2 regions of the Staphylococcus sp. MZ3 genome follow, and region 2 is predicted to be linked to the other one. Evidence: predicted binding sites of a transcription regulator. Region 2 holds the regulator's gene; the other holds the start of a gene.
What was found. Region 2 encodes CtsR, which represses protease genes until heat stress. Its sites were predicted from a motif close to ATGGTCAATAAAGGTCAAACA; they were not measured.

Region 1 (3,447 bases), 420 kb from region 2:
CTAATTCAGTTTTACCTACTCCAGTTGGACCTAGGAATAAGAAACTACCAATAGGTCTGTTTGGATCTTTAATACCTGCTCTTGCTCTAACTACTGCATCTGAAACCAGGTCAACCGCTTTATCTTGACCTACAACACGTTTATGCAAGATGTCACTTAAGTGAAGTAATTTTTCACGTTCTGTTTCAACTAATTTTGAAACTGGTATGCCTGTCCATTGGCTGACAATATCGCCAATTTCTTCGTCTGTTACAACTTCACGAATCATTCGATCTGTATCTTCACCTTGCTCATCTTGGAAATTATCCTCTAATTCTCTAAGTTCTTTTTCCAATTGAGGAATTGTTCCATATTGTAGTTCAGCAGCTTTTTCTAAATTGTTATTTGTTTGTGCATCTTCCAACGCTTGTCTACTTTCATCTAGTTGCGCACGTTTTTCTTGTAAATTTGCTATTTTTTCTTTTTCTGATTCTACACGAGATTGAAGTGCTGCTTGTTTCTCTTTTTCATTGGCAAGCTCTTCTTGTAGTTCTTGTAATCTCTGTTTGCTCGCATTGTCAGATTCATTTTTAAGTGCGCTTTCTTCAATTTCTAATTGCATGACACGTCTATTAACTTGATCCAATTCAGTTGGATTTGATCCCATTTCCGTACGAATTGTTGCACATGCTTGGTCAACTAAATCAATCGCTTTATCTGGTAAAAAACGATCAGTGATGTAACGATCAGACAATTCAGCGGCAGCAACTAAGGCTCTATCTTGAATACGCACACCATGATACACTTCATATCGTTCTTTTAAACCACGTAAAATTGAAATTGTATCTTCAACATCAGGCTCACTAACTGCTACTTTTTGGAAACGACGCTCTAATGCCGAATCTTTTTCAATATATTCTCGATATTCATTTAAAGTTGTTGCACCAATACAATGTAACTCTCCTCGTGCTAACATTGGTTTTAGCATGTTGCCTGCATCCATGGCACCATCTGTTTTACCAGCACCTACAAGCATATGGATTTCATCAATAAATAATATAATTCTACCATCAGACTCTTTAACTTCTTTTAGGACTGCTTTTAATCTCTCTTCAAATTCACCACGATATTTAGCGCCCGCTACTAATGCGCTTAAATCTAACTCAAAAACAGTTTTATCTAATAATGATTCTGGCACATCTTTCTTAACTATACGTTGCGCTAATCCTTCAACAATTGCAGTTTTACCAACACCTGGTTCACCAATGAGCACAGGGTTGTTTTTAGTTTTACGACTTAAAATACGAATCGTATTTCGAATTTCTTCATCTCTTCCTATAACAGGATCCATTTTACCTTGTCTAACTTCTTCTACTAAGTCGCGGCCATATTTAGCTAATGCTTCGTAATTAACTTCTGGATTTTGTGATGTCACGTGATTTCCCCCTCTTACTTTTTTAATAATTTCTTTGATAACTTCTACTTTATTATTTATATAATGTTTTGTTGTTTGATCAATGTCCATTGCCGAACGTAAAATATGCTCCATTGAAATATATTCATCTTCATATTCTTTCATGTATGATTCAGCCTTAGTTATCAATTGGTTTGCTTGTTGGCTAATATATTGACCATATTGTATATTGTCACCTTCTACAGATGCATACGTGTTTAGTTTGTCTTCATAAGCTTTGTTTAATTGATCTACCTCAATATTTGCTCGTTCTAAAATACTTTTATATAAGCTTTCACTTTCATTTAAGGCAGCGCTTAAAATTGCCTCAATTTCTATATTTTGTAATTTATGTTGCTGACTCAGTTCAACTGCTTGTTGTAAAGCACTTTGAACAGCATATGTCATTTTATTTATATCCATATAATTTCACCTCTAATTTGTAGAGTTGGTCAAGTTGCACTTTTGACTTTGACTTTCTTTAACCTTAATTATATTATAGTCCCAATATAATCATTTATCAACTCTTTTACACTTAAATTTCCTAATATTTGTAAATATTTTTTTGAATAAAAAAATCTAGCTAATGTTACGTTACACATTAACTAGACTTATTAAACATATGTTATTTCTTTTTAAGTGCTTTTAATATTTCATCTTTTAAAGCTAGGACTCCTTTGTACTCTAAATGTACACCGTCTGGTGCAAAATATTCACTATGTCCTTGTGATCGCTTATACCAATCAATTAATGTGACATTGGACTTTCGTTTCGCCGCGTCAGCTAATAATCGATTTACATTTGCCTCATAAATTCTTGGAACACGTGTATTAACTAAATAAATCTTGGCTTTTCCAAATTGATTAAGTAAATCGTCGAGCTGTTTGACAGTAAAGTCGCCATTTGTACCTAATTCTAATACGACTTGATCAGATGATTTTTTATATTGTGAATAATTCGCTTTAACTAAAGGTAAGGTTTGATACAATTGACGCCCTACTTTTCCATCAATTCTAGACTTAGGAACTGATGACTTAAATGACTCACCGATATCAACCATTACTGAATCACCGATTAAAAGAGGTTTAATATTATTATATACGTCGGAAGATTCCTTTTTCTTCTCACTTACTAAGCCATCAATGTGTATGTTATCAATTGGTGCTATCCGCATTAAATAATTATCTTCAATTGTGGTATCAAAGCTATTCGCTTTTTCTCCAATAATGTCTTTACCATATTTATTGAATGCACCTACTAAAATCAACATAAATGGAATTAACAAGGTTACTACAATTGCCATTCTTATAAATTGTGGTATATAAGAAGGTCGCCAATTTAAAGCTTTAATACCTTCTTTTCTAAATGGAGTTTCTATAAAGCGATATGATAGCTCTGCAAATATAATTGTTAAACTTATATCTATAAAGTACACATATACAGGTATCTGTCCGTCTACATAGTAACTATGTACGAAACTAATTACTGCAAAATGCCATAAATATAAACTATAAGACCTTTTCCCGATAAATACTAACACTGGATTTGAAAATATCTTCGCTATCCATGTAGATGGATGAACGACACTAGCAATAATAAATAACGTTAATATGGATATTAAATAGAAACCACCATCATATATCCAATTCGTCTCATCATTAATAATGAAAAATAATAATATAAGTACTATAAATGATAAACTACCTATGCTATCAATAACATATTTTACAACTTTAGGTGGATCATTTTTCAATTTAAACGGTGGCCATAAAAAAGCTAAAATAACACCCAGTAACAATGTCTGTAATCTAGTATCTGTACCAAAATACACTCGTGAATGATCCCCATTAATACTGTAGATAAACATCATTAACCCTAAAGAAATTATTGATACTCCCCAAAAAATAAATCCTATTTTGTATCGCTTTTTAATTGTTAACAATAATGTAACCAAAATAACTGGGAAAAATATGTAAAACTGTTCTTCAATTGCTAAAGACCATAAATGCTTTAAT
Region 2 (3,447 bases):
TTTGGAGGAGTTGTTTTTTATGTCAAAATTAAAAATGATAAAAAATAAAGATATACATAAGAAAAAACCCCTTCAAAGACACTGAGAATAGTCAAAATTTTGAAGGGGTTAATTCGATGTTGATGTATTTGTTAAATAAAGAATCCAGCGATTGCAGCTGAAATGAAAGATACTAGTGTTGCACCGAATAATAGTTTCAAACCAAAGCGGGCAACTGTATCTCCTTTTTTGTCATTAAGAGATTTAATCGCACCTGAAATAATACCAATAGAGCTAAAGTTAGCAAATGATACTAAGAATACAGATGTAACACCTTTTGCGTGTTCAGATAAATCACTAAGTTTACCAAGTGCTTGCATTGCTACAAATTCGTTAGATAATAGTTTTGTCGCCATAACTGAACCGGCTTGAACTGCATCTTGCCATGGCACACCGACTAAGAATGCAAATGGTGCAAAGACAAAACCAATTAATGTTTGGAAATCCCAAGAAATAGCGCCACCTGAAACTGTACTAAAGATATTGCTTACAATTCCATTTAATAGAGCGATAATAGCAATGTATCCGATTAACATTGCGCCTACAATGACAGCTACTTTAAATCCATCTAAAATATATTCTCCTAGCATTTCGAAGAATGATTGTTGTCTTTCTTCAGTTTCTTCAACTAATAATTTGTCATCTTCTTCATTAACTTTATAAGGGTTAATAATTGAAGCGATGATGAAACCACCAAATAAGTTTAAGACAACAGCCGTTACAACATATTTAGGTTCAATTAAGGTAAAGTATGCACCGATAATTGAAGCAGAAACAGTCGACATTGCTGAAGCTGTTAATGTGTATAAACGTTGCTTAGGTATGTATGGTAATTGTTTTTTAATTGAAATAAATACTTCAGATTGTCCTAAAATTGCTGCAGCAACTGCATTGTATGATTCTAAACGTCCCATACCATTAATTTTAGAAATTAAGAATCCTAAAACATTAATGATTAAAGGTAAAATCTTTGTGTATTGAAGGATACCGATAATCGCTGAAATAAATACGATAGGTAATAATACACTGAAGAAGAATGGTGGTTGCTTAGGATCGATATATTGAATACCACCGAATACAAAGTTAACACCATCTGCTGCTTTTAATAATAAGTAGTTAAAACCGTTTGAAATACCACCAATAACCTTGATTCCCATTGTAGTTTTAAGCAAGATAAATGCAAAGATAAGCTGAATTGCAAGTAAAATTCCTACATATTTCCAGCGAATATTTTTCCTGTCTGAGCTAAATAGAAACGCAAGTGCTAAAAAGAAGATAATTCCGATAATCCCAATTAGAATATGCATATATTTCTCATTCCTTTAGTTTTTTCTACAATCTATCATACAATAAAATGGAAGGGCTAACATCATAAATTTTTGAAAATATAAAAACAAATTAATTGAAAAAGGTCAAAATAGGTCATATAATATAGTCAAAGAAGGTCAAAAAGGGGTGATATACATGCACAATATGTCTGACATCATAGAACAATACATCAAACGTTTATTTGAAGAGTCGAATGAAGATGTCGTTGAAATTCAGAGAGCGAATATCGCACAGCGTTTTGATTGTGTACCATCACAATTAAATTATGTAATCAAAACACGATTCACTAATGAACATGGTTATGAAATCGAAAGTAAACGTGGTGGTGGTGGTTACATCCGAATCACTAAAATTGAAAATAAAGATGCAACAGGTTATATTAATCATTTGCTTCAGCTGATTGGACCTTCTATTTCTCAACAACAAGCTTATTATATTATTGATGGGCTTTTAGATAAAATGTTAATAAATGAACGTGAAGCTAAAATGATTCAAGCAGTTATTGATAGAGAAACGCTATCAATGGATATGGTTTCTAGAGATATTATTAGAGCAAATATTTTAAAACGTTTGTTACCAGTTATAAATTATTACTAAATGAAATGAGGTGTTGAAGTGCTTTGTGAAAATTGTCAACTTAATGAAGCGGAATTAAAAGTTAAAGTTACAAGTAAAAATAAAACAGAAGAAAAAATGGTGTGTCAAACTTGTGCTGAGGGGCACCATCCGTGGAATCAAGCTAATGAACAGCCTGAATATCAAGAACATCAAGATAATTTCGAAGAAGCATTTGTTGTTAAGCAAATTTTACAACATTTAGCTACGAAACATGGCATTAATTTTCAAGAAGTAGCGTTTAAAGAAGAAAAACGTTGCCCATCATGTCATATGACTTTGAAAGATATTGCACATGTTGGTAAATTTGGGTGTGCTAATTGTTATGCAACATTTAAAGATGACATCATTGATATCGTCCGCAGAGTTCAAGGTGGACAATTTGAGCACGTTGGAAAGACACCACATTCTTCACATAAAAAGATAGCTTTAAAGCGAAAAATCGAAGAAAAGAATGAATATTTGAAAAAACTTATTGAAATCCAAGATTTTGAGGAAGCAGCCATTGTTAGAGATGAAATTAAAGCACTAAAAGCTGAGAGTGAGGTGCAACATGATGACGCATAATATTCATGATAATATCAGCCAATGGATGAAAAGTAATGAAGAAACACCAATTGTTATGTCTTCTAGAATTCGGTTAGCGCGTAATTTAGAAAATCATGTGCATCCACTAATGTATGCTACTGAAAATGATGGATTTAGAGTTATAAATGAGGTACAAGATGCCTTGCCAAACTTTGAATTAATGCGTCTTGATCAAATGGATCAACAAAGTAAAATGAAAATGGTTGCAAAGCATTTGATTAGTCCTGAACTAATAAAACAACCAGCAGCCGCAGTATTAGTGAATGACGATGAATCTTTAAGTGTCATGATAAATGAAGAGGACCATATTCGTATTCAAGCTATGGGAACTGACACGACATTACAGGCTTTATATAATCAAGCTTCATCAATTGATGATGAATTAGATCGAAGCCTTGATATAAGTTATGATGAACAACTTGGTTATTTAACTACATGTCCTACCAATATAGGTACTGGTATGAGAGCAAGCGTGATGCTACATTTGCCAGGTCTATCTATTATGAAAAGAATGACACGGATTGCTCAAACCATTAATCGTTTTGGATATACAATCAGAGGTATTTACGGTGAAGGTTCGCAAGTTTATGGACATACTTATCAACTATCCAACCAACTTACACTTGGTAAATCTGAGTTAGAAATCATAGAAACATTAACAGAAGTTGTTAATCAAATCATTCATGAAGAAAAACAAATACGACAAAAGTTAGACACTTATAATCAATTAGAAACACAAGACCGTGTTTTTCGCTCGCTAGGTATTTTACAAAACTGTAGAATGATAACTATGGAAGAGGCTTCTTATAGATTAAGCGAAGTTAAACTTGGTATAGATTTAAATTACATTGAATTACAAAACTTTAAATTTAATGA

Region 1: clpB (ATP-dependent chaperone ClpB) is a predicted target of CtsR. The motif match lies at 1,901-1,921, and genes of this name have one in related genera.

Annotation. Positions count from the first base shown of each region.
Region 1 is NZ_CP076026.1:967,433-970,879, reverse strand. Features, by position in the region: gene clpB (ATP-dependent chaperone ClpB) at 1-1,855, opposite strand, end outside; gene KI230_RS04720 (acyltransferase family protein) at 2,058-3,447, opposite strand, start outside.
Region 2 is NZ_CP076026.1:548,526-551,972, forward strand. Features, by position in the region: gene KI230_RS02550 (NupC/NupG family nucleoside CNT transporter) at 132-1,346, opposite strand; gene KI230_RS02555 (CtsR family transcriptional regulator) at 1,504-1,965, shown strand; gene KI230_RS02560 (UvrB/UvrC motif-containing protein) at 1,984-2,550, shown strand; gene KI230_RS02565 (protein arginine kinase) at 2,540-3,447, shown strand, end outside.